2 regions of the Kitasatospora sp. NPDC001309 genome follow, and region 2 is predicted to be linked to the other one. Evidence: riboswitches for the same ligand, from Rfam matches in the RefSeq annotation. Region 2 holds a riboswitch; the other holds the start of a gene.
What was found. Region 2 has a riboswitch for guanidine ahead of ACFY2K_RS19610 (DMT family transporter). Riboswitches for the same ligand answer to the same signal wherever they lie in the genome.
Positions count from the first base shown of each region.

Region 1: linked by a shared signal. The riboswitch ahead of ACFY2K_RS05285 (MBL fold metallo-hydrolase) and the one ahead of ACFY2K_RS19610 (DMT family transporter) in region 2 are both predicted to bind guanidine.

Region 1 covers NZ_JBIAXC010000003.1:301,466-316,637, forward strand. The annotation lists gene ACFY2K_RS05250 (amino acid adenylation domain-containing protein) at 1-1,190, shown strand, start outside; gene ACFY2K_RS05255 (MbtH family protein) at 1,183-1,368, shown strand; gene ACFY2K_RS05260 (DHA2 family efflux MFS transporter permease subunit) at 1,365-2,759, shown strand; gene ACFY2K_RS05265 (Uma2 family endonuclease) at 2,843-3,394, shown strand; gene ACFY2K_RS05270 (YceI family protein) at 3,520-4,071, shown strand; gene ACFY2K_RS05275 (hypothetical protein) at 4,116-4,409, opposite strand; gene ACFY2K_RS05280 (hypothetical protein) at 4,421-5,110, opposite strand; gene ACFY2K_RS05285 (MBL fold metallo-hydrolase) at 5,303-6,160, opposite strand; guanidine-III (ykkC-III) riboswitch at 6,175-6,234, opposite strand; gene fes (enterochelin esterase) at 6,251-7,375, opposite strand; gene fhuB (Fe(3+)-hydroxamate ABC transporter permease FhuB) at 7,393-9,552, opposite strand; gene ACFY2K_RS05300 (ABC transporter substrate-binding protein) at 9,658-10,686, shown strand; gene ACFY2K_RS05305 (ABC transporter ATP-binding protein) at 10,712-11,494, shown strand; gene ACFY2K_RS05310 (DUF4132 domain-containing protein) at 11,735-12,592, shown strand; gene ACFY2K_RS05315 (hypothetical protein) at 12,589-15,172, shown strand, end outside.
Region 2 covers NZ_JBIAXC010000018.1:53,213-68,384, forward strand. The annotation lists gene ACFY2K_RS19585 (beta-N-acetylhexosaminidase) at 1-492, shown strand, start outside; gene ACFY2K_RS19590 (FAD binding domain-containing protein) at 817-1,683, shown strand; gene ACFY2K_RS19595 (2Fe-2S iron-sulfur cluster-binding protein) at 1,680-2,882, shown strand; gene ACFY2K_RS19600 (xanthine dehydrogenase family protein molybdopterin-binding subunit) at 2,879-5,209, shown strand; tRNA gene ACFY2K_RS19605 (tRNA-Cys) at 5,366-5,437, opposite strand; guanidine-III (ykkC-III) riboswitch at 5,518-5,586, shown strand; gene ACFY2K_RS19610 (DMT family transporter) at 5,631-5,945, shown strand; gene ACFY2K_RS19615 (MFS transporter) at 6,042-7,481, shown strand; gene ACFY2K_RS19620 (hypothetical protein) at 7,489-8,796, opposite strand; gene ACFY2K_RS19625 (class F sortase) at 9,240-9,881, shown strand; gene ACFY2K_RS19630 (alpha/beta hydrolase) at 9,878-11,194, shown strand; gene ACFY2K_RS19635 (rhomboid family intramembrane serine protease) at 11,191-13,740, shown strand; gene ACFY2K_RS19640 (SsgA family sporulation/cell division regulator) at 13,823-14,251, opposite strand; gene ACFY2K_RS19645 (DEAD/DEAH box helicase) at 14,562-15,172, shown strand, end outside.

The sequences.
Region 1 (15,172 bases), on a different contig from region 2:
CCCACGCCGCCGCCGAACTGCCCGCCCACATGGTCCCCTCCGCCGTGGTCCCGGTCGACCGGCTGCCGCTGACCGCCAACGGCAAGCTCGACCGCCGGGCCCTGCCCGCCCCCGAGGCCCCCGCCGCCGGAGCCGGCCGCCCGCCCCGCAGCCCGCGCGAGCAGCAGCTCTGCCAGCTCTTCGCCGAGGTCCTGGGCCTGGAGGCGGTCGGGGTCGAGGACGACTTCTTCGCGCTCGGCGGCCACTCCCTGCTGGTGGTCCGGCTGGCCGGCCGGATCCGCGAGGTGCTCGGCCTGGAGGTCGGCATCGGCGCGCTGTTCCAGGCCTCCAGCGTGGCCGCGCTCGACGCCGCCCTGTCCGAGGGCGCCCCCGGCGCCGACGCCCTGGACGTGCTGCTCCCGCTGCGCCCCACCGCCCCCGGCCGCCGGGCCCCGCTGTTCGCGATCCACCCGGCCGGCGGCCTCAGCTGGTGCTACACCGGCCTGATCCGCCACCTCCCGGCCGACGTCCCCCTCTACGGCCTCCAGGCCCAGGGCGTCGGCGCCGCCACCGTCGGCGAACCGCTGCCCGCGACGATGGAGGAGCTGGCCGCGCACTACGCCGACCGGCTGCGCGAGGTCCAGCCCGAGGGGCCGTACCGGCTGCTCGGCTGGTCCACCGGCGGGATCATCGCCCACGCCGTCGCCGTCCGGCTCCAGGAGCTCGGCCAGCGGGTCGAACTGCTCGCGATCCTGGACGCCTACCCGGCCGAGGGCTTCCGCGAACTGCCCGTCCCGGACCAGGCCGAAGCCCTGGAGGCGCTGCTCACCATGGGCGGCTTCGGGCCCGACGACCTCGCCGGGCAGCCGCTCGAACTCGACTCCGTCATTGAGCTGCTGGGCCGCGAGGGCAGCCCGCTGGCCGGGCTGGACCGGTCCACCGTGACGGCGCTCAACGAGATCTACCTCAACACCAACCACCTGGTGCGCGGCTACGACCACCGCCCCTTCCACGGCGACGTCCGGTTCTTCCGCGCCACCGTCGACACCATCGACGAGACCCTGGTGCCCGAACTCTGGGCCCCCTACGTGACCGGCCGGATCGACAACACCGATGTGGCCTGCTCGCACAAGGACATGACCCTGCCCGCCCCGATCGCGCACATCGCGAGCGTGATCGCCGACCACCTGGAGAACCCCGACCATGAGTGACGCCCCCGCCAACCCCTTCGACGCCGACGGCGAGTTCCTGGCCCTCGTCAACGGCCAGGGCCAGCACTCCCTGTGGCCCGCCTTCGCCGCCGTCCCGCCCGGCTGGGGCGTCGCCCACGGCCCCTGCGCCCGCCCCGACGCCCTCGCCTGGATCACCGCGCACTGGACCGACCTGTGACCCCTCCCGCCGTCGCGTCCCCGGCGCGCCCCCTGCTCGCGGGGCGCGCCGCCGTGGTCGTCGTGTACACCGCCGCGATGTGCATGAACGGCCTCGACTCGACCATCGTCAACCCCGCGCTGTACCGGATCGCCGAGGACTTCGGCCGGCCCGTCCCGGCGGCCAACTCCGTCGAGACCGCCTTCCTGATCGGCCTCGCCCTCGGCCTGCCGGTGGCGGGCTGGCTCGGTGACCGGTACGGCGTGAAGCGGGTCTTCCTCGGCGCGCTCGCCGTCTTCACCCTCGCCTCCGCACTCTGCGCCGCCGCCCCCGGCCTCGGCGCCCTGGCCGCCGCCCGCGCCGTCCAGGGCGTGGCGGGCGGCCTGCTCACCCCGGTCGGCATGACCCTGCTGTTCCGCGCCTTCACGCCGGAGGAGCGCCCGCGCCTGGGCCGGATCCTGATCGTGCCGACCGCCCTGATGCCCGCCCTCGGACCGCCCCTCGGCGGCTTCCTCACCGAACACCTCTCCTGGCACTGGCTGTTCCTGGTCAACCTGCCGGTCGGCATCGCCGCCGTGGCACTCGGCCTGGCCGCCCTGCGGACCGAACCGGAACCCCCGGCCGGCCGCTTCGACACCCGCGGCTTCCTGCTCGCCACCCCGGGCCTCGGCCTGCTCACCTACGCCCTCGGCTTCGGCCCGGCCCACGGCTGGACGGCACCGGCGGTCTGGCTCGGCGGCCTCGCCGGAGCCGCCCTGCTCGGGCTCGCGGTACGCAACCAGCTCCGCTCGCCCGAACCGCTGGTGGACCTGCGGCTGCTCGCCGACCGCTCCTACGGCGCGGCGAGCTGGCTGGCGCTGCTCACCTCGGCCGGTCTGATGGGCGCCCTGTTCGTGCTGCCGCTGCTCTACCAGGCCGCCCGCGGCGCCACCGCCCTGGACGCCGGGCTCAGCGTCTTCCCCGAGGCGATCGGCCTGATGGCCGCCTCCCAGGTGGTCGACCGGCTGCTGCCCAGGCTCGGCCCGCGCCGCCTCGCCCTGCCCGCCCTGCTGCTGGCCGCGGCGATCCTCGCCGCCCTCGGCCTCGCCGAGAACCCCTGGGCCGTACGGGCGTTGATGTTCGCCGTCGGACTGGTGCTGGGCACTGCCGTGCTCACCGTCCAGATCGCCGGCTTCGCCGACATCCCGCCGCCCGCCATGGGCCGGGCGATGGCCCTGTTCACCATTCTGCGCACCCTCGGCGGCGCCATCGGCATCGCCGCCACCGCCGCCCTGATCGGCGCCCTCGGCGACGGCGCCGACCCCGCCCCCTACCGGCTCGCCCTCGCCGTCACCGCCGCACTGGTCGCCGCCGGAGCCCTCCTCGCCCGCCGCCTCCCGGCCCAGGGCCCACCCCCGCCCCCGGAGGGCTGAGGGGCCCGCGATCGGGGCGGGCGGGAGCGACATCCCGCTTGCCCCGACTACCGTACGGTGGCAGGACCACCGGAGGAGATCGCATGAATCCCGAGCACTACCGTCTTCTCGAAGAGGCCAGGCGCAGCATTCCGGACGGCTACAAGGTCGAGTTGTCTGGCGAGATCATCGTCATGCAGGCGTCGCCGTCCTCGATCCACCAACTGAACCTCGCGCTCGTCCAGCGCCAGTTCGAGGCCCACTGCCCGCCCGGGTACTTCCCGACCGGGAACAGCGACCTCTCCTCGCCCGGGGCGGGCGCCGTGCGCAACCCCGACCTCACCTACCTGCCCGAGGACGTCGTCGATCTCAGCGGCCACGAGATCCCGGCCGAGCTCGCGCTGATCGCGGTCGAGGTCGTCTCCCCGTCCAACCCCGAGAACGACTGGACGGGGAAGGTTCGGGACTACCCGCGGATGGGCTTCCCGCTCTATCTGATCATCGACCCGCGTCAGAAGACCGTCACCCTGTTCTCGGAGCCGAACCGCGACCGCTACCACACCCGTACCGAGCGGGAGTTCGGCGAGACGATCCGGATCCCCGAGCCGTTCGGCTTCGAGCTGGACCTGGCGCGGCTGGTCCCGTACCGGGACTGAGAGGGCTTCACCCGTTGGCGGGAACTTGGCACGGTGGTGCCGCGCGGCGGGCGGGGTGATACTGCATTGGGCTGACACCTTGCAAGCTGACGCCCGGACCCCGGGCCACCCCTTGGAGGTACCTGATGACCGTTTCGCTTCCCGAGCTCACCGGGGACTACGTCCTCGACCCCGCGCACTCCCGGATCGGCTTCGTCGCCCGGCACGCCATGGTGACCAAGGTGCGGGGCGCGTTCGGGCAGTTCGAGGGCACCGCGCACCTGGACGGCGCCGATCCGACGCGGTCGACCGGCCAGGTGGTGATCAAGGCCGAGAGCATCGACTCCGGAGTCGAGCAGCGCGACCAGCACCTGCGCACCAACGACTTCCTGGACGCCCCCAACTTCCCGGACATCACCTTCCGTTCGACCTCGGTCGAGGCCAAGTCCGACACCGACTACCGGGTCACCGGGGACCTCACCATCAAGGACACCACCCGCCCGGTCGCCATCGACTTCGAGTACACCGGCAACGCGGTGGACCCGTACGGCAACCTGCGGGTGGGCCTGGAGGGTTCGGTGACGATCAGCCGCAAGGAGTTCGGGGTGACCTGGAACGCGGCACTGGAGGGCGGCGGCGTGCTGGTCGGCGACAAGGTGGTGCTGGAGTTCGACATCTCCGCGATCAAGCAGAGTTAGCAGGGCAGGCGGCCGGGCTGAGTCGGAGCTGCCGCGGCTCCGGCTCAGCCGAAGAGGGTGTCGCGGACGGTGGCCATCCGCGCCTGGGCGGGGTGCCTCCTGACCCAGTCCGTGATGTTGTTCACCGCGACGTCGGTGTCGGTCTCCTTGCGGTAGTCCGAGAGCCGGGATCCGGCGATCACGCCGTTGACCCCGATCTCGCCGAGCATCCGTGCCGCGCAGTCGGCACCGTCGGGTGAGGAGCCCATGGTCCAGGCGAAGACGCCGGCGATGTTCCCCGCCTCACGGTTGGCGACGCTGTCCCTGAGCCCCGTGACCTTGTCGCCGTTGGTCTTCATGCAGGTCCCGGTCAACGTGGCGAAGACCGCCGAACCGTCGGTGGCGAACCGGTGCCTGGCGGGGATTCCGCCGCCCTCCCTTGAGAAGGTGTCGCGCCCTGCGCGTAGGTGCCGGTCACGGCCGTCGACTCCAGGGGGTCCAGGTTCTGCTTGAGCGCGTTCCAGGCGGCGTCACTGCTCGACGAGTAGGGCACCTCGTACATCACCCTGATCCCGGCGGCCAGCAGTTTGTCGCGGACCAGGCCTCGCAGGGTGCTGATCTGGGCGGGCTGGTCGCCGTCGGAGGACGACTTGATGTCGACCCACACGGCCGCGAGGTTCTTGCCGCTGCGCCGGGCGTTGGCGAGTGCGTCGAATACCGCGCCGGTGCGTTTCCGCTTGATGTTGACCGGGTCGACGCTCTCCGACGCCGGGTTGCCGGGGTCGCAGGAGACCCACTGCCTGGTGCCGCCGCACGCGCCGGAGACGTTGAACGCGGCATCGACCTCGACGCCGTTGTAGCCGGCGGCGAGGGCGTTGTCGACCTGGTCGGCGGAGTTCAGGTTGTGGGCGAAGACGTAGATCGGGCGCGGGGGATGCGGGGCGGCCGGGGCCGAGGTCACGGGCATCGCGGTGAGGAGGACCGCGGTGATGCCGACCGTGGCGTGGCCGCCACCCCGGAGGCGGCGCCGGCTGCGGGAGACCCGCTCGGATCGTGCCATGAGAGGACACTCCTTCCTGAGGGGTATGCGTCCTGTCCATGTCAAGTTCGGGAGTGAACGGCTCCGCGGGATGTGCCCGGCGGGATGTGACGCAACTATGCCGAGCGGTCGTCAGGCGTGCAAGACCACCGATACGGGCCGACCGTCAGCACCCGCGCCGGCCCACCCGGGCCGGCGTGACCGCCCGGCCCCTCAGCTGTTGGGGCAGAGGATCAGGTCGTCCAGCGCGTGCCGCCGCGGCCGGTCACCGAGTTCGGCGAGGGCGGCGCGGATGCGGTGCAGGTGGTCGACGGTGAGCTGGAGCGGGGGCTCGTCGGGCTGGTGGGTGGTGCGGATCGGGTAGTCGACGCCGGGTTCGCGGGTCATCTCGATGTGGCAGCCGAGGACGTGGGTGACGGGCCGCTCCCGGGTGAACGCGATCAGGCGCTCGATGCTGCGGCCGAAGGCGGGCCAGTCGTCGATGTAGAGCCGGCCGGGGTAGACGGTGTCGCCGGTGAGCAGGAAGCCCGTCCACGGGTCGTAGTAGGTGACGGCGGCCGGGTGGTGGCCGGGGGTGGCCAGGCATTCCAGGACCCGCCCGCCGCCGAGGTCGACGCGGGCGGTGGCCTCCGGGTCGTGGTCGAAGCCGAAGTACGCCCAGGCGGTGGGCCGGTCGGCGCCGACCAGGGCGGTGTCCGGCCGGTCGCCGAACTGCCCGTCACCCGCGACGTGGTCGCCGTGCGGGTGGGTGTGCAGGACCAGCAGCGGGTAGTGGTCGCGGGGGTTGCGGGTGAGCCACTGCGCGATCAGGCCGTCGACGATCGCCCGGAGCGGGAAGTACGCGGGCTCGGCGGTCGCTCCGGTGTCGATGAGGACCGCCCGGTCCGCCCCGAAGAGCAGGAACAGGAACGGCGCCTCGTAGTGCACCGCCTTGTTCTGCCGCAGGATGACGGTGTTCTCGTCGTACGGGTGGACCTGGATCTCCGGGTCCGTGTCGTGCTTCGCGGACGGCGAGCCGTGGATCCACGGCACGTCCAGCGGACGGGCGATCGGTGCGTCGGCGGCGGTCATGACGACTCCCTGGGTGTGCGTCGTCTTGGCGGGCCGGGTACGGCGCACATCTCGTCCGGGGCGGGCGCCGTCGCGCTGCCGTCGGCGACGCTAGCACGGGTCGTTCGCCGACGCCCGGCCCAGCAGGTGCGCCAGCCCGTCCGCGAGGCCGCCGCGCCAGCAGGCGTAGTCGTGGCCGCCGTTGAACTCCTGGTAGTGGAGGTCGTAGCCGCGTGCCGTGAGCACGTCGCGCAGGTGGCGGTTCTGGGTGAGGAGCATCCACTCCTGGAGGCCGACCTCGATCCAGAACCGGGCGTCCCGGTGGGGTTCGGCGGCGAAGCGGCGGGTGAGCCACTCGCTGCCGGCGTCGAACTCGGTCTCGTCGGGCCACCAGAAGGAGCCGGACTGGGAGAGGGCGTTGCCGAAGCGGTCCGGGCGCCGGAAGGCGGCGTAGGCGGCGGTGAGGCCGCCGGCGCTCTGGCCGGCGATGGCGGTCCGGCGCGGGTCGTCGGTGGCGTCGAACTCCGCTGCGGCCCAGGGCAGGAGGCGGTCGGCGAGGAGGTCGACGAAGGCCGGGTTGCAGCTCAGGTCGTCGGGGCGGCCGGGGCCCATGGTGTGCACCAGCAGGGCGACGGTGGGCGGGATCGCGCCGTCGGCGGTCAGGTTGTCGAGGGTGTCGCCGACGGAGAGCACCTCGCCCCACATCTCGCCGTCGAGCAGTACCGCGACCGGGTACGGGCCGAGGCCGGGTCCGTACCCGGCGGGGAGGTGGACGTCGACCCGCCGCCCGGCCACCGTGCGGGGGAGGGTGCGCCCGCGCGGTACGTCCTCGCGCCGCCGGACGTACGGCTGGGCGGGGGCCTGCGGCAGGCTGAGCACGGAGGCGGGGTGGCGGCCGTCGCGGGCGGGCAGGCGGGGTTCGCTGTCGCGGGGGTCGGGGCGGGCGTGGTCGAGGACGTGCAGCCAGTCGGCGCGGGTGGTGCCGGGGGGCGCGCCGTGGAAGGGGTGCAGCTGGTAGGAGGCGCGGTGGTCGGCGCGCAGCCGGTAGGTGATCTCCCAGCGGCCGCCCCGGCGTTCCATCAGGTGGGGGGTCAGGTCGCCGGCGTGCCGGTCCTTGTCGGTGACGGTGTGGACGAGGGCGAGCACGCCGTCGCAGTCCTGTTCGGTGGAGATGAAGGTGACCAGCCGGTACGCGGCGTCGTCCGGGTCGGGTGCGATCAGCGGGAAGGCGTTCAACGTCTGTCTCTCCAGGATCAGTTGGTACGGCGCCCGAGCAGCACCCAGAGCAGGAAGGGGCCGCCGAGCACGGTGGTGACGATGCCGACGGGGATCTCCACCCCGCCGATCAGCACCCGTCCGAGGGTGTCGGCGAGCACGACGAGCAGGGCGCCGGTGAGCGCGGAGCCGAGCACCGGCACCCGGGTCGGTCCGGCGAGCCGGGCGGCGAGTACGGGTGCGGCGAGGGCGACGAAGCCGACCGGCCCGCAGATCCCGACGGCGAGCCCGGCGAGGGCGACGGCGAGCAGCAGGCAGGCGAGCCGGACCCTCCCGGGGTCGACGCCCAGCGAGGCGGCCACGCTGTCGTCGAAGCGCAGCACCGCCAGCCGCCGGGCCACCACCAGGGCGGTCGGCACCAGGACGGCGAGTCCGACGAGCGCGGGCGTGGCGATGGCGTAGTCCCGGCCGTTGAGGCTGCCGGAGGTCCAGACGTACAGCGAGCCGGCGGAGTTGAGCGAGCGCCGGGCGAGGGCGACCTGGATGACGGCCGAGGCGAGCGCCGACATGGCGAGTCCGACGACCAGCACCCGGTAGCCGCGGGCGCCGAGCCCGCCGGAGACGAGGGTGACGACCAGGACGGCGGCCAGCGCGCCGAGCGGTCCGGCCCACCAGGCGCCGAAGGTGCCGGAGGCGGTGGCGGAGATCAGTACGGCGGCGGTGGCGCCGTCGTTGACGCCGAGGAGTTCGGGGGTGGCGAGCCGGTTGCGGGCCAGGGTCTGGGTGAGGCAGCCGGCGAGTCCGAGGGCGGCTCCGGCGGCGAGTCCGGCGACGATCCGGCCGAGGCGGAACTTCTGCACCAGCAGGACGTCCAGCCGCTCGCCGTAGCCGAACACGGCCTGGAAGGTCTTGCCGAGGCCGAGTTCGCTCTGTCCGGCGTGCGCGGAGACGACCACGACGGCGAGCAGGGCGGCGGCGAGGCCGAGTCCGGCGAGCAGCGGCCGGCGCGGCACCAGCAGGGACCAGGCGCCGTACCGCAGGGCCGGGTCCGGCCGCGCCGGGCGCGGTTCGGCGCGCTGGACGGGCGGGGCCTCGGCGGCGGGGTCGCCGATCGCCAGGGCGGCGGAGCGGCGGGAGCGGACGATGGCGATCAGCGCGGGGGCGCCGACCAGGGCGACGATCACCGAGACCGGCGCCTCGAAGGGCCGGGCGACCACCCGGGCGAGCACGTCCGCGCCGGTGAGCACGGCGGCGCCGAACAGCCCGGCGAACAGGGTGAGTCGGCCGATCCGGGGCCCGGCGAGGGCGCGGGCCAGGAAGCCGGCGAGCAGGCCGAGGAAGGAGATCGGCCCGGCCAGGGCGACGGCCGAGGCGGTGAGCAGGGTGACGGCGGCGGCGACGGCGGCGCGGGTGGCGCCGGGGCGGTGGCCGAGGCCGCGGGCGAGGTCGTCGCCGAGGGCGAGGGCGGTGAGCGGCCGGGTGGTGAGCAGGGCGAGCAGGAAGCCGGCGCCGAGGACGGGGGCGAGTTGGCCCAGGGTCGTCCAGCCTTCCACCCCGGCCAGCGAGCCGAGCACCCAGACCCGGTAACGGTCGTACGCTTCGGGTGAGTTGACGATGAGCACGCCGGTGATGCCGCCGAAGGTCGCGCCGACGGCGGAGCCGCCGAGGACCAGCCGCATGGGGGAGCCGCCGCCCCGGCTGCCGGCGATCAGCAGGACCAGGGTGCTGGCGAGGACGGCGCCGCCGAAGGCGAAGGCGAGGTACCCGTAGGAGGTCTGCACGCCGAGCACGGCGATGCCGAGGACGACGCCGAGCGAGGCGCCCGCGTTGACGCCGAGCAGGCCGGTCTCGGCCAGCGGGTTGCGGGTGACCGACTGGAGCTGGGCGCCGGCGACGCCGAGGGCGGCGCCGACCAGTAGCGCCGTCAGGGTGCGGGGCAGCCGCAACTCGCCGACGACGAGGGCGAGTCGGCTGTCGGCGCGGGCGCCGTCGCGGTCGAGCAGGTAGTCCAGGACCCGTCCCGGCCCGACCTCGCCGGCGCCGACCGAGAGCGAGAGCGCGGTGAGCGCGAGTAGCACCGCGACCGCCCCGGCGGCGACCGGCCAGGCGCTGTCCCGGAGGGGGCGGGCCGGTGGGGGAGGGGCGCCGGGCGCGGTGACGGCGGGCGCTTCGGGGGCGCCCACTTGCGACGATGTCATAAGGTAAGGCTAACCTAATGGCCGGAGCGTCCCGCCGGCACCGCCGTCGTGCCGGGCTGCCCGGACGCCCCCAACTCCCGTACCACCCGCGCCCCGGAGGCACCCATGCCGTACGCCCAGAGCCCGCTCCACCCCGTCCGCCGCCGCGCGGCCCAGGCGCTGGCCGTCACCGGGGCGGCCGCCCTCCTGCTCACCGGGTGCGGCTCCTCCGGGTCCTCGTCCACGTCTGCGGACCCCTCCAACTCCGCGTCCGCCGCCCCGGGCAGCGCGGCGGACGCGGCCAACGGCGGCAAGCGCACCGTCAAGGACGCCACCGGCAAGGCCGTCGAGGTCCCCGCCGAGCCCAAGCGGATCGTCACCCTCACCCAGGAGGACCTCGACGCGGTGCTCGCCCTCGGCCTCAAGCCGGCCGGCATCACCAACGGCCAGGGGCTCAACGAGCCGCCCGCGTACCTCAAGGACAAGGTCCAGGGCGTGCCGGTGGTCGGCAACCTGCTCCAGCCGGTGATGGACAAGGTGATCGCCGCCAAGCCCGACCTCATCCTGGCCGGGGACATGCAGGACGAGCAGGTGCTCAAGCAGCTGCGCGAGATCACCCCCGCCACCCTGGTCACCATGGCGCCCACCGACGACTGGAAGCTCGCCTTCCGGGGCATCGGCAACGCCGTCAACAAGCTCGACCAGGCCACCAAGGTGATCGACGACTACCAGGCCAAGGCCACCAAGGCCGGTGCCGACCTCGGCAAGAACAAGGGCGCCGCCGTCTCCATCGTCCGCTGGAACCCCACCGGCCCCAGCTGGATGGAGAAGAAGCAGTTCGCGAGCGGCGTCGCCCTCGACATGGGCCTCACCCGCCCGGCCGCCCAGGACAAGGACGGCAACGCCCACAGCCCGGCGCTCAGCCTGGAGAAGCTCGCCGAGATCGACGGCGACTGGCTGTTCCTGTCCACCCTCACCGACGACGGCAAGGCCGCCCTCAAGGACGTCCAGTCCAAGCCCGCCTACCAGCAGTTGAACGCGGTGAAGAACAACCACGCCGTCACCGTGGACGGTTCGGTCTGGTCCACCCGGGGCGGCCCGCTGGCGGCCGACGTCGTCATCGGCGACCTCGGCAAGGCCCTGTCCGGTTCCTGAGCGCGCGGAACCGGGGGGCTGAGAGATGGAGTTGACGATCCAGGGCGTCACCGCCGGGTACCGCCCCGGCCGCCCGGTGCTCGGCGGCATCGACCTCACCGTGCCCGCCGGGCAGGTGGTGGCGGTGGTCGGCCCGAACGGCTGCGGCAAGTCCACCCTGCTGCGGGCGGTGGCCCGGCTGCACAGGCCGGACGGCGGGCGGATCCTGGTCGGCGGCGAGGACATCTGGCGGTTGAGCCCGCGCCGGGCCGCCCACCGGGTCGCGCTGCTCCCGCAGAGCCCGCAGGCCCCCGAGGCGGTCACCGTGGCCGGCCTGGTCCGCTACGGGCGCCACCCGCACCAGGGACTGTTCCGCCAGTGGTCGGCCGACGACGAGCGGCTCACCGCCGAGGCCCTGCGCGCCACCGGCGTCGACGCCCTCGCCGACCGCCGCCTCGACCAGCTCTCCGGCGGCCAGCGGCAGCGCTGCTGGCTCGCCATGGTGCTCGCCCAGGACGCCCCGGTGGTGCTGCTGGACGAGCCGACCAGCGCGCTCGACCTCGGCCACGCGGTGGAGGTGCTGGAACTGGTCCGTACGGTCGCGGCCGGCGGGCGCACGGTGGTGATGGTGCTGCACGACCTCGCGGCCGCCGCCCGCTACGCCGACCTGCTGGTCGCCCTGCGGGACGGCGCGGTGGTGGCCTGCGGGCCGCCCCGGGAGGTGGTGGACGCGCCGCTGGTGCGGGCGCTGTACGACATCGACAGCCACGTCCTGGCGGCCCCGGACGACGGCGCCCCGGTCATCGTCCCGCGGGCGCCGACGGGCTGAGGGGCCGGTCGGCCGTGAAGGCGGCGCCACCCGGACGGGGTGGCGCCGCCTTCACGCGTCCGCAGGGCCGCGGATCGGTCCTGCGTACCCGATCGACCACCCGTTCGAGTGGTTTCAATTCGTCCGCTCCCCGGCCGCCTCCCCCCGCCCGTCGCGTTGTCAGTGACCCTCGCTACGTTCCTCGCATCGCTGGTCAGCGGGGCGATCCGAACGACGTTCCCCGGTGGGAGGAGTACGGCTGTGGCATGGGTGGAAACGGGCGCGGGAGGGTACCGCGTCACGCTCGACGGAGAGGGCCGGGTGGTGTGCCGCAACGCGGCGGGCCGCCCCCTCAAGTCCGTCCCGTCGAAGCTCGGTGACGACCCGGTGGTCACCCAGCTCAAGCAACTCGCCGAATGGCTCGCCGCGCACGAGCGGCGCTGCCAGGAGGACGTCGAGCGGTGGATGGTGCGCTCGCTGCCGGTCCCCGCCGCCGTGCTCGCCGCCGTCTGGCCCGACGAGGCCTGGCAGTCCGTCCTGCGGGACGTCGTGGTCACCGGCGCGGACGGCGCCGTGGCCGGCTTCCTGCGCGACGCCGACGCCGAGCGCGGCCTCGGCCTGGTCGACCTCGACGGCGACACCGTGCGCCTGACCGACGGCCAGGTCCTGATACCCCACCCGGTGCTCCTCCCGGACCTCGACGACCTGCGCGAGTTCGCCGTCGAACTCGGCGTCTCCCAGCGCGTCCAGCAGCTCTACCGCGAGGTCTGGCACCGCCCCGAGGAGCCGGCCGCGGGCACCGAGGTCCACACCTACGCCGGCGGCCGCTACCGCGAACTGCGCGAGCTGGTCGGGCGCTGCGCCCGGCTCGGCTGCCGGGTCCGCGGCGGCTCCGCCGTCCAGCCGATCACCGAGGGCGGCCGCACCGTCGAGGCCCGGGTCTGGGTCGGCGACTACTACGAGTACGACGCCTGCGAGACGGGCGCGCTCAGCTGGGCCGGCCCCGACGGCCGGTCCCTGCCGCTCGCCGAGGTCGGGCCGGTCGCCTGGTCCGAGGGCATGAGGATGGCCGCCGCGCTCCACGCGGGCCGCACGATCGAAGGGGAGGACGCCGCATGACCACCGGCCCGATGACCACCACCGTCCCGCAGCAGCGCGCCGCGGAGCCCGAGGCACTGCTCGACGCCGGCGCCGTCCTGCCGCCCGGCACCCTGGCCGACGCCGGCCGCCCCGACAGTGCCGCCGACGTGCTGACCGCGCGCGGCTACACCCACCCCGCGCTGGACGGCCGCCGGATCGTCCGGCTGGTCCCCGGCGCGCTCGGCCCCGCCGAGGACCTCGCCCTGGACTTCCTCGGCCTCGCCCCCGAGGGCGCGCCCGCCGAGGTCGGCCAGGTCCGCCAGGAGGCGCTCGGCTTCCCGGCCTGGGCACTCGTCCACGACCCGGCCAACGGGCACCACGCGCTCGCCCTGGTCAAGGAGCTGGAGCGGCTGGCCCGCCAGGCCCGGTCCAAGCCCGGCGCCGCCAAGGACGGCTTCGACGAACTCGCCACCCGGCTCGGCCGCGCCGTCCCGCACTTCCTGCCCACCTTCTGCGAGGAGGTCGGCCGGATCTTCCTCACCCACGGCAACCAGACCTACGCCGCCGCCTGGTTCGGCAAGGCCCGCGAGGCCGAGCGCACCCACAACCTGGCCGTCGACGAGGAGCGGCTGCGCGCCGTCTTCCTGGAGTTCGCCCTGGCCGGCGCGCTCACCGTCAAGTCCCTGCGCCAGTACGTCAAGGAGCTCGCCCGGCGGCTCGACCCGCAGACCGCCTGGCTGCGCTTCCGCCAGCTGTGCACCGAGCGCTCCGCGGCCGGCATGGCCCCGTACGCCGGGGTCGCCGAGGACGCCCGCGCGCTGATCCGGGCCGCCGGGCTGGACCGCGCCGCGCACGAACGGGCGCTGCTCGCCGAGCTGCTGGAGTCCCCCGCGGTCAACCGGGCGCCCGCCGCGTTCTGGAAGTCCTGGCACGGCGCCCTGGTCGAGCTCGGCAGCGACGACGCCGCGGTCCGCACCCGGCTGCTGGAACTGCTGCCCGACCCGGCCGCCGGCGGCACCGACGCCGCCGCCCAGGACTCCGCCTGGCTGGCCGTCCTCGCCGCCACCGGCGCCGAGGACCTGCTCACCGGCCCGCGCGCCGAGGGCGCCGAGCCCGCCGCGCAGTGGCTCCGGCGCTGGTGCAACCACCTCGGCCGCGGCTGGCGCAACCGGCCCGGCTGCCCGGCCACCCTCGCGCTGGCCGGCCGGATGGTCGAGCGGCTGCGCGCCGACGCCGTCCCGGTCGACCTCTTCACCGGCATCAGCGGCAGCCTCACCCGGCTCGACCTGCTGGAGCTCCTGCTGGCCGAGGGCATCCCGGTGGCCGACCCGCCGGCCGGCCTGGGCTTCGACCTGCGCGAGTGGGTCACCCAGAGCGGCCCGGCCGCCGCCGACGCTCCGACCGGCGCTCCGACCGACGCTCCGAGCGCCGCGACCGACGGGGCCAGGACCATCGGCGGCTCGCTCGCCGCCGTCGCCGCCGACGCACGCTTCCGGCCGCTGCTGCGCCGCTCCGCCCCCGGCGCCTGGGCGCAGGCCGTCGAACACCGCTGTGCCGCGCTCCCCCTGCTGAACGAGCTGTTCCGGGAGTGGGCCGAGGAGCGCGCCGAGGAACTCACCGCCGTCCGCGGCCTGGCCGGCGCCGTCGACCTGGTCCGCTCGCTGACCCCGCACCGCACCGCCATCCGCACGGTCGCCCCGGCCGCCGCCGAGAAGATCGCCGCGCTCGACGTCGCCGGGCTGCTCGCCGGCGCCCTCGCCGCCGGGATCCTGGACGAACTCGGCTGGCCCGCCCTGGAGGAGGCGCTCGCCCGGCTCGCCGACCCGCCCGCCGCCGACGCCCTCCCGGACACCGCCCCCGGACACCGCCCCCGCGGCCTGAACGACCTGACCGTCGAGGACGCCTGGCCGTACCTCGTCCTCGCCCGCCACGACCGGGCCCTCGTGGTCGGCCCGGACGCCATCCTGCTGGAGCACACCCTGCGGGTGCCCCCGCTGCCGGGCGTGCGCAACCGGCCCCGGCTGCGCCTGGTCGACGGCGAGCTCCTCGTCGTCTGGTACGAGGGCAACGAGCAGAAGGCCTACTGGTCCGGCCGCCCGGACCAGACCTTCGAACTGACCGGCCGCACCATCGCCGGCTACTACTACGGCGAACGCCACCCGGACGACACCTCCCTCCCGCTGCCCGGCGGCGGCCGCACCACCGGCGCCCGCCCGCTGCACCCCGGCGACACCCGGCTGCCCGAGGAGCACCCCGTCCTCGGCGACGGCACCGGGTACTGGACACTGCGCCACGCCCCGGACGGCACCCCCGTCCTGCGCGAACTCGACCCGGCCACCGGCACCCTGGGCCGGGCCGCCGAACCGCCGGTGATCGCCGCCACCGCAGCGGCCGGCCGGCTCGTCACCGGCAGCACCGGCCTGCTGCCGCTGCAGCCCGGCCTGGAGGGCACCCCGCTGGGCACCGACGGCACCGTGCTCGGCAGCTGGGTCCGGCACGACCCCGGGCGCGCCGTCACCACCTTCACCGCCGACGGGCAGCGCATCGTCCTGCCGCTGAACGAGCGCACCGACACCCACATCCTCCCGGTCGGCCGGCTCGCCCTGCCCGGCGCGCGGG
Region 2 (15,172 bases):
TCCTGGCGCGGCTTCGGCGGCGGGATCGCGGCCGCGAAGGCCGGGCACGACGTGGTGATGTGCCCCGAGCAGCACGTCTACTTCGACCACCGGCAGGCGGACGGGCCGGACGAGCCGGTCCCGGTCGGCTTCGTGCGCACGCTGGAGGACGTCTACCGCTTCGAGCCCGTCCCCGAGCAGCTGGACGGGGAGGCCGCCCGGCACGTCATCGGCACCCAGGCCAACCTGTGGAGCGAGTTCATGGACAGCGCCCGGGACATCGACTACCGGGCCTTCCCCCGACTGGTCGCCTTCGCCGAGGTCGCCTGGTCCGCGCTGCCCGCCGTGCCCGCCGAGCGCGACTACGCCGGCTTCGAGCGGCGGCTGCGGGGCCACCTGGCGGTGCTGGACGCGCTGGGCGTCGAGTACCGCCCGGCCGACGGGCCGCACCCCTGGCAGCGCCGGCCCGGGGTGGCGGGGCGGCCGATCGAGGGGCCGCCGCCGGTGCGCTGAGGCGGTGCGGGCGGTGCGCCGATGTGTTCGTCGGGAACTTATGGACGGTCATCTGACGTCAAGAAGAGATGAACATCTGCCCCGGTCCCGTTCGGGTCGGGGCAGATACCGCCCGGTATCCGTCCCAATCGGGCAGTCCCGTTCACCGGTCCCGAAATGATCATCGAGCATTGTGTGCCAGAGTTGCCCAACCCGGCCCGATCGCCCGTACCCTACGGCCAGGCCGGGCTGCTGACGCGGACAGTGCAGTGCGGCCACGGCCGCGGGCGGCAGACGATCGATGAGCAAGTGGAGCACGGTGGGACCCAGGTGAACCGGACGATCATGCTGCCGGCCTCGCTCGACGAGGCCGTCGACGCGTTGGCCGCCGCCCCGGCCGCGGTACCGGTGGCCGGAGCCACCGACCTCATGGAAGCCGTCAACGCCGGACGGCTGCGCCCCGCCGCCCTGGTCGGCCTCGGCCGGATCACCGAACTGCGCGGCTGGCGCTACGAGGACGGCGGCACCGCGGTGCTCGGCGCCGGACTCACCCACGCCCGGATGGACCGCCCCGACTTCGCCGCGCTCATCCCCGCCCTCGCCGACGCCGCCCGCACCGCCGGCCCGCCGCAGGTCCGCAACGTCGGCACCCTCGGCGGCAACATCGTCACCGCCGCCCCGGCCGGCGACACCCTCCCGGTGCTCGCCGCCCTGGAGGCCAGCGTCACCCTCGCCCGGGCCGGCGGCAGCCGCGAGGTGCCGGTCAGTCACCTGCTCACCGGACTCGACCCGGTGCGCCCCGGCGAACTGCTCACCTGGGTGCGGGTCCCGCTGCTGCACGCGCCGCAGGTCTTCCTCAAGGCCACCGGCCGCAGCGGCCCGGCCCGTGCCACCGCCTCCGTCGCACTCGTCCTCGACCCGGCCCGGCGCGCCGTGCGCTGCGCCGTCGGGGCCGTCGCCCCGGTGCCGCTGCGCCCGCTGGAGGCCGAGGCCTGGGTGGCCGGCTGCATCGACTGGGACGGCAGCCGGGAGATCGACCCGGCCGCGGGCGCCGCCTTCGGCGAGTACGTCGCCGCCGCCTGCGTCCCCGACAACTACGGTGCCGAAGGGGCCTGGGAGGCCGCGACCGAGGGGCCGACCGCGGCCGCCGTCCGGCTGCGGCGTACCGTATCGGTGCTGGCCCGACGGGCACTGGGAAGGGCGCTGAAGTGACCACAGACCCCATGGAGACCCTCGACGCCGACCCGCTCGGCCTCACCCCGCAGGTCAGCCGGGAGCTGCGCCCGTGCGCCTCCTACACGCTGCGGGTCAACGGTTTCGAACGGCCCGTCACCGACGCCTGGATCGGCGAGAGCCTGCTCTACGTGCTGCGCGAGCGGCTCGGCCTGGCCGGCGCCAAGGACGGCTGCGAGCAGGGCGAGTGCGGGGCCTGCTCGGTGCAGGTGGACGGCCAGCTGGTGGCCGGCTGCCTGGTGCCCGCCGCGCTGGCCGCCGACAGCGAGATCAACACCGTCGAGGGCCTGTCGGCCGGCGGCGGCGCGAGCGACGTCCAGCGGGCGCTGGCCGCCTCCGGCGCCGTGCAGTGCGGCTACTGCACCCCCGGCATGGCGATGGCCGTGCACGACCTGCTCCAGCGCAACCACCGGCCCACCGAGGTCGAGGCCCGGCAGGCGCTGTGCGGCAACCTGTGCCGCTGCACCGGCTACCGCGGAGTGCTGGCCGCCGTCCAGACCGTCGCGGACGCCCGCGCGCTGGAGGTCGAGGAGGCCGAGGAGGCCGCCGCCGCGGCCGCCGAGGGGAGCACCGCGGCCCCGGCCGCCGGGACCGGCGCCCCGGCCGCCGCCGTCGAGCCGGAGCCGGCCGTCGAACCGCCGGTCTACGCCGACTCCGAGGCCTGGATCGAGCACGTCCCGCAGCCGCCCGTCGAACCGGCCCCCGCCCCGGTGCCCGCCCAGGCCCAGGCCCCGCAGCCGGCCCAGGCCCCCGCCGAGCAGCCGTACGGCGACGGCGGCTACGACACCGGCGTGTACGACACCTCCGCGCTGACCGGGATGCAGCCCGGCATCCCCGCCCAGGCCGTCGGCGACCAGGTGTACTACCCGCAGGGCTACCCCGAGCAGCCCTACCAGGCCACCCCCGCGCACGGCACCTACGTGCCGGCCGGCTACCCGGACGGCCACCAGCAGCACACCGGCTACGACACCGGCTACGACGCCCCGGTCTACGAGCCCACCCCCGCGCACGGCACCCCGCTGCCGGGCGCCGTCCACGACGGCACGCCCCCGCACGGCACCCCGTACGCGGACCCGCACGGGACCCCGGCCGAGGCCGGCGTCCCGACCACCGGCGTCCCCTACGGCGCCACCCCCGCCCACGGCATCCGGCTCCCCGAGGACGACCACGCATCATGACGTCGCCTACCGACATCGGCGCAGCACTCCAGCAGGACGGCGGCGAGGGCGGCGCCGGACCGGAGCCCTTCGGCCTGGGCAGCTCCCCGCTGCGCAGCGACGCGCTGCCCAAGGCGCTCGGCATCTACCCGTACGCGGCCGACCTCTGGGCCGAGGGGCTGCTGTGGGGCGCGGTGCTGCGCTCGCCGCACCCGCACGCCCGGATCCGCGGCATCGACACCTCGGCCGCGCTCGCCCTGCCCGGGGTGCACGCCGTGGTCACCGCCGCCGACCTGCCGCCCGGCCCGGACGGCCTGCCGGACGGCGCCCCGGCCGGCCCGATCGTCTCCGACCGCCCGGTGCTGGCCGCCGGCGTGGTGCGCCACCACGGCGAGCCGATCGCCGCGGTCGCCGCCGACCACCCCGACACCGCCCGGCTGGCCGTCGGCCTGATCGCGGTCGACTACGAGCCGCTGGAGGCGGTCACCGACCCCGAGCAGGCCTTCACCGCTCCGGCGCTGCACCCGGACGGCAACCTGTTCCGCCACCTGCCGCTGCGCACCGGGGACCCGGACGCGGCCGGCGAGATCATCGTCGAGGGCCTCTACCAGGTCGGCCGGCAGGACCCGGCCCCGCTCGGCGCCGAGGCCGGGCTGGCCGTGCCGCGCCCGGACGGCGGCGTCGAGCTGCACCTGTCCTCCACCGACCCGCACGGCGACCGCGACCGCACCGCCGCCTGCCTCGGCCTGGAGCCGGACCGGGTCCGCCTGGTGGTCACCGGCGTGCCCGGCGCCACCACCGACCGCGAGGACCTCTCCTTCCAGGTCACCCTGGCGCTGCTGGCGCTGCGCACCGGCCGCCCGGTGAAGATGACCCTCACCCGCGAGGAGTCCTTCCACACCCACACCTCGCGCCACCCCGCGCTGCTGCGCTACCGCCACCACGCCGACGCCGACGGCACCCTGGTGAAGGTGGAGGCGCAGATCCTGCTGGACGGCGGCGCCTACGCCGACGTCTCCGCCGAGGCGCTGGCCGCCGCGACGGCCTTCTCGGTCGGCCCGTACGTCTGCCCCAACGTGTTCGTGGACGCCTGGGCGGTGCGCACCAACAACCCGCCGGCCGGGCGGATGCGCGGCGAGGGCGCGCTCCAGGCCTGCTTCGCGTACGAGTCGCAGCTGGACCAGCTGGCCGCCCGGGTGGGCGTGGACCCGGTGGAGATCCGCCGCCGCAACGCGATGTCCACCGGCGACCCGCTGCCCACCGGACAGGCCGTCACCTGCCCCGCCCCGGTGAAGGCGCTGCTGGACGCGGTGGCCGCCGAGCCGCTGCCGGCCCTGCCGGTGGACGACCCGGACGCCGAGTGGCTGCTGCCCGGCGGTCCCGGCGGGGCCGGGGACCCGGCCGCGGTGCGGCGCGGGATCGGCTACGCCGTCGGCATGGTGCACATGCTGGGCGCCGAGGGCGAGGACGAGGTCTCCACCGCCACCGTGCGGGTCAGCGGTGACCACGCCACGGTGATCTGCGCGGCCGTCGACGCCGGGCAGGGCTTCGCCACGCTGGCCCGGCAGATCGTGCAGACGGTGCTGGGCGTCAGCGAGGTCTACATCGCGCCGGCCGACAGCGACCAGTCGATCGCCGGGCCCTCCGCCCGGGGCCGGCACACCTGGGTCTCCGGCGGGGCGGTCGAGCGGGCCGCGCTGATGGTCCGCCACCAGCTGCTGCAGCCGATCGCGGCCGACTTCGGGATGTCGGTGGAGCTGCTGCAGATCGCCGACGGCAAGATCACCTCCTACGACGGGGTGCTCGGCATGCCGGTCGCGGAGGCGCTGGAGGGCAAGGAGCTCTGGGCCACCGCGCAGTGCCGCCCGCACCCGACCGAGCCGCTGGACGAGTCCGGACACGGCGACGCCTTCGTCTCCATCTCCTTCTGCGCGATGCGCGCGGTGGTGGACGTGGACATCGAGCTGGGGGCCGTCCGGGTGGTCGAGATGACCGTCGCCCAGGACGTCGGCCGGGCGCTGAACCCGCGCCAGATCGAGGACCGGATCGAGGCGGGCGTGGCCCACGGCGTGGGACTGGCGCTGATGGAGGACCTCCAGACCTCGGGCGGGGTGATGACCAACCCCTCGCTCACCGGCTACCGGCTGCCGACCTCGCTGGACACTCCCGAGGTGCGGATCGCCGCGCTGCTGGAGGAGCGGGACGTGGTCGCCACCTTCGGGGCCAAGGCGGTCAGCGCGGTGCCCGCGGTGGTCGCCCCCTCGGCGGTCGCCGCCGCCGTCCGGGCCGCCACCGGGCTGCCGGTGGGCCGGCTGCCGATCCGCCCGGAGGACGCCGTCACGGCCTGAGCCGGCGCCCGCGGCCGTCGGGCCCCGCCGCCGCGGGTGCCCGTCGGGTCGGGGCGTCGGGTCGGGTCGTCGGGCCGGGCCGTCGGGTCGGCCGGAAACGGAACGGGAAATGCGGAATTGCCGGTCGACTTCGGTCGACCGGCAATTCCCCTTTCGAGGCCGTGGCGGGAATTGAACCCGCGTACATCGCTTTGCAGACGATTCCCTGAGCCACTCGGGCACACGGCCAGTGAATTCAGGATGGCGGACCGGCCGAATGGGGTCAATGATGTTGTGTAAATTCTGTGTGGCAATGTGTGCTACGGTCGGAGCAGGTGGTTGATTCCCCGCCACCCCGGACGAGCGCGTCGTACCCGGTGACGACAAGACGGCGCAGTTCAGCGGCAATCCGGCCGCTGTGGACTGCGGAGGTACGGCCGTCATGGCTTGGCTCGTTCTGATCGTCTCGGGTCTCCTGGAGACCGTCTGGGCAGTGGCCCTGGAATCGTCCAAGGGCTTCTCCCGCCTCGTTCCCAGCCTCGTCTTCGGCGTCGCGCTGCTGTTCAGCATGGGCGGGCTGGCGTACGCGATGCGCACCATCCCGATCGGCACCGGCTACGCGGTCTGGGTCGGCATCGGCGCGGTCGGCACCGCGGTCTACGGCATGGCCGTCCTGGGCGACGCGGTGACCATGGCCCGGATCGGCTGCCTGCTGCTGATCGTCTGCGGCGTGGTGGGGCTCAAGGTGCTGCACTGACGCCTGCCCCCGGGGCCGGTCCTAGGCCCTGCGACGGACCCGGTCAGGGACTCCGGTCAGGAGTCAAGGACGCGGACGGCTCTTACGATGTTACGTATGACCACTGCCTCCCCCACCTCGGTCGACTCCCCCTCGATACCCTCCGGAGCTGACCCCGGGGGCGGGGTCATGAGCGGCCGCTTCCGGGCCCTGACGCTCGGGATCGTGTCGGTCGTGCTGGTGATCGCCTTCGAGGCGACCGCCGTCAACACCGCGATGCCGACCGCGGCCCGGCAGCTGGACGGCCTGGGGCTGTACGCCTTCGCCTTCTCCGGTTACTTCACCACCACGCTGTTCGCCCTGGTCGTCTCCGGCCAGTGGTGCGACCGGCGCGGCCCGCTCCAGCCGCTGTTCACCGGCATCGCGGTGTTCGGCGCGGGCCTGGTGGTGGCCGGGACGGCGCCGGGCATGTGGGTGTTCGTGGCCGGGCGGGCGATCCAGGGGCTGGGCGGCGGGCTGGTGATCGTCGCGCTGTACGTGGTGGTCGGCCGGGCCTACCCGGAGCGCCTGCGGCCGGCGGTGTTCGCCGCCTTCTCCTCGGCCTGGGTGCTGCCCTCGATCGTCGGGCCGCTGGTCTCCGGGGCCGTCACCCAGCACCTCGGCTGGCGCTGGGTCTTCCTGGCGGTGCCGGTGCTGATCCTGCTGCCGCTGGCGGTGATGGGCCCGGCGCTGGCCCGCTCCGAGCGGGACCACCCGGTGCTCAAGGGCGCCGACTTCGACCGCCGCCGCACCCTGCTGGCCGCGATGGCGGCGGTCGGCGCCGGCCTGCTGCAGTACGCCGGCCAGCGCCGGGACCTGGTCGGGCTGCTCCCCGGCGTCGCCGGTGCGGCGCTGCTGGCCCCGGCCGTGCTGGGACTGCTGCCGAAGCGGACCCTGCGGGCCGGGCGCGGGCTGCCGACGGTGATCCTGCTGCGCGGGCTGGCGGCGGGGGCGTTCCTCGGCGCCGAGGCCTTCGTCCCGCTGATGATGACCACCGAGCGCGGCCTCTCGCCGACCCTGTCCGGGCTCACCCTGACCAGCGGCGGGCTGACCTGGGCGCTGGGCTCCTGGCTGCAGGGCCGCCCGGGGGCCGAGCGGTACCGCGAGGCGATGATCCGGGGCGGCTTCGTGCTGACGGCGGTGGCGATCGCGGCCGCCGCGCTGGTGCTGGTCCCGGCGGTCCCGGCCTGGGTGGCCTCGGTGGCCTGGGGCGTCGGCGGCATCGGGATGGGGCTGACGGTCGCGAGCGTCAGCGTGCTGATGATGAAGCTCTCCGCGCCCGAGGACGCCGGGGCCAACTCGGCCGCGCTGCAGATGAGCGACGCCCTGGGCAACGTGCTGCTGACCGGTCTGGCCGGGGTGCTGTTCGCGGCGCTGGGCGGCGGGTCACTGGCCGCGGCGCACGAGGGCGCCGGGGCCGACGGCTCGCCCGGCGCCTTCGCGGTGATCCTGCTGGTGATGGCCGCGGTGGCGGCGCTGGGGGCGCTGCTCGCCGGGCGGGTGCGGGTCCGGGCCTGACCCGGGGTCAGGACGCGGCGGCGGTGGGGGAGGGGGAGGCGGCCGGCGGCGCGGCCGGGGTGCCGAGGAAGGCCTCCCAGCCGCCGGCCGGGGACTGGCCCGGGCCGAGGCCCTGGAGCTTGCGCAGCACCGCCGGGTCCTGGGCGTCCAGCCAGTCGACCAGTTGGCGGAAGGAGACCAGCCGCACCTCGGGCTTGCCCGCGATCGACTTGAGCACGTCCTCGACGGCGTTCATGTAGATGCCGCCGTTCCACTCCTCGAAGTGGTTGCCGATGATGTACGGCGCACGGTTGCTGTTGTAGGTGCGGTCGAAGCCCATCAGGTAGGAGTCCCGGGCCTGGGCCTGGAAGCCCGGGTAGAGCGCCGGGTCGGCCTTGGTGTTGGGGCCGCACTGGTTGAACATGATGTTGTAGTCCATCGACAGCACCTGGAAGGTGTGCCCGGGGAAGGGGATGGACTGCAGCGGGAGGTCCCAGAGCGCGCCGCCCTGGATCTTCTGCGGCCAGACCTGGGTGCCGTTGCCGCTGCTGTCGTAGCGCCAGCCGCGCTTGACGGCGGTGGGCAGCAGGTTGCGCTGGCCCTCCAGGCAGGGGGTGCGGCTGCCGATCAGCTCCTTGCGGTAGTCGAAGGGCAGGGCCGGCAGGTCGGTGAAGCCGGTGTTGGTGCGCCAGCTCGTCACGAACTCCATCGCCTGCTGGATCTCGCTCTCCCACTCCTCCGGGGACCACGCGCTGACGCCGGTGGGGCCGCAGAAGTGGCCGTTGAAGTGGGTGCCGATCTCGTGGCCCTCCAGCCAGGCGGCGTGCACGTTCTCCAGGGTGTCGTGGATGTGCTGGTCGCTCAGGTAGCCGATCTCGGAGGCGCCGACCTTGTGCTGCGGCGGGCGGTACAGGTCCTTCTTGGACTCCGGCAGCAGGTAGAGCCCGCTGAGGAAGAAGGTCATCGAGGCGTTGTGCTCCTGGGCCAGCCGGCGGAAGCGCGCGAACAGCCCGTTGTCGAGCTCGCCGGCGCCGTCCCAGGAGAAGACCACGAACTGCGGGGGCCGCTGGCCGGGCTGGAGCCGGTCCGGGACGGGCTGGTGGGGCTGGGGGCCGGTGTCCGAGGTGGAACCGTCGCCGAGCAGGACGGCCTGCGGCTTCTGCGGGACCGCGGCGGGGGTGGCGCTCTGCCCCTCGGACGCCGGGGTGGCCGGGGCCGCGCCGCCGGCCGCGTGCTCCCCGCCCCCGCCGGCCCGGTCGCTGCCGCAGCCCGCCGCCAGGGTGGCGGCGCCGGCCGCTCCGGCGGCCAGCAGGGTTCGGCGGGAGAGCGCGTCCATGGTCACTCCGTTCGTGAGGTGTTCGACGGGCGGGCGGAGTCCGGCAGGCGCGCGGGGTGCGTTCGGGGTGCGTGCGGCGCGCGGAGGTCCGGTCGGCCCGGAGGGGGTGGAGCCCGTGACCGGGTCAGGATGGCATGTGGGCCGGAACGGTCGTAGAGGCGCAGCGAACGGTCGTGATCGATCGCCCGATTGACGCAACCGAAACGGCGGGCCGAAACGTCGAAGGTGTTCGTACGGGTGGGAGCGCCGCCCCCGGACGCGGAAGCGGAACGTCACGTACCGTGGCCGCCCACCCACTCCGTGCAGGTCCGGAGCCGTCATCCCTGCCGATCGGCGGGTGCGGATACGACCGTCGTGGGGACGTGCCTTAGGGTCCGATCCGATTGAATGAGTTCCCAGCAAACTCTCAGGAATGGGATCCGGGCCGGCAGAAGGGAGCACCCGTGGGCGTCCAGCAGAGCACGAGCCCCTGGCCGGGCACCCTGGCGGCCGGCGCCGCCCTGGTGCTCGGGGCCTGGCTGCTGCACGGGGGCGGCGCGCCCGTGCTGCCGCCGCTGCCGAGCGGACAGGCGCTGTCGGGCTTCGCCCCGGTCTCCGTCGTCCCCCCGCTCGGCCCGTCCGCCCCGACCCGGATCCGCATCCCGGCCGTCCGCCTGGACGCCCCCGTCACCGAGCTGGGACTGGACCCCGACGGCCACCTCCAGGCCCCGCCCGCGGCCGACCGCAACCTCGCGGGCTGGTACCGCGGCGGCGCCACCCCCGGCCAGCGCGGCACCGCCATCCTGGCGGGCCACGTCGACAACAAGGCCGGACCGGCCGTCTTCTACCACCTGGGAGCACTCCACCGGGGCGACCGGATCGAGATCGCCCGCGCCGACGGCGCCACCGCCGTCTACCAGCTGTACGCCATCGAAGTGCACGACCGAAAGGACTTCCCGGACGACCGGGTCTACCGCCAGGCCGCCGACGCTCAGCTGCGGGTGATCACCTGCGGCGGCGCGTACAGCGAGGAACACGGCTACGAGGGAAACGTCGTCGCCTACGGATTCCTGGCCGACACCACACCGCCGGGCAAAGCCGCATGACCACGCTCACCCTCGCCACCCGCTGGAACCCGATCGACTGGCCGCTCACCCACGGCCCCGTCCCGCAAGCCGTCCTGCTGGCCGGCTGGGCGGCGCTGGCCCTGCTGGCGTTCTCCAGGCACCGGCGGTGGCGCGCCCCGCGCATGCTCGGCGCCCTGGCGCTCGGCGCCGTGCTGACCGTCCTGGTGAAGATCGTCGTCGACGACTGGTGGCACCCGTTCCCCGAGGGCACCCCGGACTTCGTGCTGCGCTGGACAGCCGTCGGCCTGTTCGGCACGGCCCTGCTCTGCTTCCGCGCGTCGCTGTTGACCGTGCGCGGCCGGTGCTTCGCGGTCGGCGGCGTGGTCCTGGTGGTGCTGATGGCCGCGTCACAGATCAACCGGGGCTTCGACCAGTACCCGACCGCCCGGGCCATGCTGGCCCCGCACACCGACGAACTGGCCACCGGCAAGGTGGCCGCCACCGTGCAGGGCGGGTCCGACCGCCCGCTCGCCGAGGTCTGGCACGCGCCGCCCGGCCTGCCGGCCAAGGGCACCCTCTCCACCGTGACCGTCCCCGGCACCGCGTCGGGCTTCTCCGCACGCCCCGGGTACGTCTACCTACCGCCCGCCTACCGGGCCACTCCCCGGCCGCTGCTGCCCGTGGTCGTCCTGCTGGCCGGCCAGCCCGGCGGGCCCGAGGACTGGGTGAACTCCGGAGCCGTCCGGCAGACCCTGGACGACTTCGCGGCCCGGCACCAGGGCCTCGCGCCGATCGTGCTGGTCGCCGACCAGACCGGCGGCAACTTCGCCAATCCGCTCTGCATGGACTCCCAGATCGCCAAGTCGCAGACCTACCTGGCCGTCGACGTCCCGAACTGGATCCACCACAACCTGCAGACCGCCACCGGCCGCGGCGCCCTCGCCATCGGCGGGCTCTCGCTCGGCGGGACGTGCGCGCTGCAACTGGCCGTCAACGCGCCCGAGGTGTACGGGACCTTCCTGGACATCTCCGGACAGGAGGAGCCGACCTTGGGCACCCACCAGGAGACCGTGGACAAGGCCTTCGACGGCGACGAAGCGGCCTTCGCCGCCGTCGACCCGGTGCACGTGATGGCCCGCAAGAAGTTCCCCGACACCGCCGGCATGATCGTGGTCGGCGCCGACGACCCGTGGTTCCGGCCGGGCCAGGAGAAGATCCACGCGGCCGCGCAGGAGGCCGGGATGAAGGTCGGTTTCCAGACCATCCCGGGCTGGCACAGCTGGGTGGTGTTCCGAAAGGCCCTGGAGCAGAACCTGCCCTGGCTCGCCCAACAGACGGGACTGATCCGGTGACCCGATTGCTCGCGCGGCCGACCGCACCGCCGTCGGCCACGGCGGCCGAACCGGACGCCCACCTGGCCCCGGTCACCCCGACGCGGGAGGTCGGGCCGCAGCGGATCCGCCGGGCCGTCCGGATGCTCGGCGACCGGCTGCGCTCGGCGCCGCTGACCCTGGCGCTGCTGGCCGGGTTCTGGGCCCTCGGCGCGGCGACCGGCAGTCTGTCCGGCGGTCCGTCCGGGCGGCTGCTCGCCCGGGTCGGCGTCGGCCTGCCCACCCTCGGCGAGGGCCGCTGGTGGACGCCGGTCAGCTCGCTGTCCTTCTCCACGGGCATCGGCTCGTACGTCTTCACCAGCCTGCTGCTGCTCCTGGTCGGCCCGGCCGCCGAGCGCCGGTTCGGCCGGCTGCGCACCCTCACGCTGCTGGTCGGCGGGCAGGTGGCCGGCACCCTGCTGGGCACCGGGCTGGTCGCGTTCGGCTCCTCGGCGGGGGAGCAGTGGACCGCCTCGGTGGCCGACCAGACCTCGGTCGGGCCCGCCGTCGGCCTGTTCGCCCTGGCCGGGGTGCTCGGCTACCGGCTCACCGTGCTCTGGCGCCGCCGGCTGCACCTGCTGGTGCTGCTCGTCCCGCTGGTCATGACCCTGTACGTGGGGCACCTGCAGAGCGTCCAGCGCTGCGCCGGCGCGCTGTTCGGCCTCGGCCTGGGCGCCCTGCTCAGCCGCGGCCGGCCGTACCTGCGCACCCACCGCTCCTCGCACGGCGAGACCCGGGTGCTGGTCGCGCTCTGCCTGGTCGCCGCCGCCTGCGGGCCGCTGATCGCCTCGCTGTACGACAACGCCAGCGGTCCGTTCAACACCTTCTCCGAGCTGTACCTCTCGCACCGGCTCAGCCCCGAGGAGGTGGCCGACTTCTGCGCCGCCTCGGCGCACGACTGCGCCCGGGCGCACGCCGTCGAGCGGATATTCGACACCCCCGCCCGGCTGATGGCCGCGCTCTTCCCGGCCCTGCTGCTGGTGCTCGCCGAGGGGCTGCGCCGGGGCCTGCGGTTCGCCTGGCGGATCAGCGTCGTCACCGAGGTGCTCTGGGCCGCGCTGCTGGCCTGGCTGTACTTCGAGGCCGGGCCGGTCAGCGGGGACGCGGTGCAGTACTTCGTCGAGGCGATGCTGCTGCCGCTGCTGACCACCGTGCTGCTGCTGGCCACCCGGCAGCGGTTCCGGCTGCGGCTGACCGGCCGGGCGGTGCGCCGGCTGGCCGTCGTGGTCGGCGGGGCCGCGCTGGTCGCCGCGGCCACCTACGTGGGCGTCGGGCGACTGGTGGCCGGGCAGTTCGAGCCGGGCGCGGGCGTGCGCGGACTGGTGAACGGGCTGCCCGCCCAGTTCCTGCCGCCCGCCTACAACGACCTGCTGCCGGACTACCCGATAGCCGTCGGCCCGATGGCGCTGTTCCTGGAGACGTACTGCGGGCCGGCGTTCTGGGTCGTCGCGCTGCTCGCGCTGCTGTCGGCGTTCCGCCGTCCGGTGCTGCGCACCGACACGGCGGCGGCCGCCCGGGCCCGGGCGCTGCTCGCCGAGCACGGCGGCGGGACGCTGTCCTTCATCACCACCTGGGAGGGCAACCACTACTGGTTCGACGAGCAGGGCCGCGCGGCCGTCGCCTACCGGGTGGTCGGCACCGTGGCGCTGACCACCGGCGACCCGTTCGGCGCCCCGGAGGCGCGGGCCCGGGCGGTGGCCGGATTCGCCCGCTACTGCGACGCCCGCGGCTGGACGCCGTGCTTCTACAGCGTCTGCGCCGAGACCAGGGCGGCGGCCGCGCAGCTGGGCTGGCGCTCGGTGCAGGTCGCCGAGGACACCGTGGTGCCGCTGCCCGAACTGGCCTTCACCGGCCGCAAGTGGCAGGACATCCGCACCGCCCTGAACAAGGCCGGGAAGCAGGGCATCACCGCGGAGTGGTGGACCTACCAGGAGGCGCCGCTCGCGCTGCGCGACCAGATCCGGGCCATCTCCGAGGAGTGGGTCTCCGAGAAGGGCCTGCCCGAGATGGGCTTCACGCTCGGCGGGCTGGAGGAGCTGGACGACCCGGACGTGCGGGTGCTGATCGCGGTGGACCAGGACCGGGTGGTGCACGGGCTCACCAGCTGGATGCCGGTGCACGAGGACGGCGTGCCGGTCGGCTGGACGCTCGACTTCATGCGGCGGCGCTCGGACGGCTTCCGCGGCGTGAACGAGTTCCTGATCGCCTCGGCCGCGCTCGGCTTCAAGGGCGAGGGCGCCCGCTTCCTCTCGCTGTCGGGGGCACCGCTGGCCCGCGCCCGGCAGGACGAGGAGCCCGCCGGCCTGCAGCGGATGCTGGACTGGATGGGCCGGGTGCTGGAGCCGGTGTACGGGTTCCGCTCGCTGCTGGCGTTCAAGGCGAAGTTCCAGCCGGAGTACCGGCCGATGTACATGGCGTACCCCGACCCGGCCGCGCTGCCCGGCATCACGAGGGCGATCGGCAAGGCCTATCTGCCGCACCTCACGGCGGCGCAGGGGGTCCGGCTGATGCGCAAGCTGTCCGGCTGAACCGGCCGGACCGGTGCTCGGGCGTGCGGCGGCCCCGGCCCCGGCCCCGGCCCCGGCCCCGGGCCCGGGAGCCGCGCCCACGTCAGCCGAGCAGCTGGGCGAGGGCGCGGTCGGCGTCCAGGTGCAGGTGCTCCTCGCCCTCCGGGACGAGCAGGCGGCTGCGCCACAGGAACCGGCGCAGGTCCCCGGTGTCGAACCGGAGCAGCGCGGTGCCCTCCGGGGCCCGCAGCTCGACCATGGTGTGCCGGGCGGGGGCCGGGCGGACGTGGACGTCGCCGACGCCGGCCGGCAGCTCCAGGCCGGCCGAGAGCAGCTGCCGGGCGAACACCCAGACGATGTCCTCGCCGGCCCGCTCGTCCGCGGGCCCGTCCAGCGAGAACTCGGCCGGGAAGGCCATCCGGACCGCGTACGGGTCCTCCGGCAGGTACGACAGGACCACGCGCAGCCGGGCGGAACGCTGGGGGGAGAGGATCAGGCGGGCCTGGACGGTCTCTTCGACGGCGGAGTACAAGGGGTGGGTCCCTTCGTTCGGTGCGGGCCGCCCGACGGCAGGTGGGGTTGGGGCGGCCTCACCCTGGTGAGAGTCCCGGGGACAGTGGGGATTACCCGGTTCCACGGAGGAATCGACGTGACCTGCGTCACAGCGATTTCCGGCCGCCCGGGCCCGGCACGGAGCCCGGCCTGGAGGCCCGAACGGCGCCGGCCCGGTACGCTGGGCGGGTTGTCCGATCGCCGCCCGACCGCGGGACGGGGCCGCCAAACCGCCCCTGACCTGCGATGATCCCCCCTCGGAGACCGTGAGTACTGCCGCCGCCTCCTCGATGCCGCTGTTTTCCGACGCACCGGAGCAGCAGGAGCCCGCCCGGGCCGTCGGCCACGCCGCGCCCGCCGCCTCGCACCACCTCTCCCCGGCCTTCCCCGGTCGTGCCCCCTGGGGCACCGCGGGCAAGCTGCGGGCCTGGCAGCAGGGTGCGCTGGACAAGTACATCGAGACCCAGCCGCGGGACTTCCTCGCGGTCGCCACCCCGGGCGCCGGCAAGACCACCTTCGCCCTCACCCTGGCCTCGTACCTGCTGCACAACCACCTGGTGCAGCAGGTGACCGTCGTCGCCCCGACCGAGCACCTCAAGAAGCAGTGGGCCGAGGCCGCCGCACGGATAGGCATCCGGCTGGACCCGGCGTACTCCTCCGGCCCGCTCTCCCGGGACTACCACGGCATCGTGGTCACCTACGCGGGCGTCGGGGTCAACCCGATGCTGCACCGGAACCGGACCGAGGCCCGCAAGACCCTCGTGATCATGGACGAGATCCACCACGCCGGTGACTCCAAGTCCTGGGGCGAGGCCTGCTTCGAGGCCTTCGAGCCGGCCACCCGCCGGCTGGCGCTGACCGGGACGCCGTTCCGCTCGGACACCAACCCGATCCCCTTCGT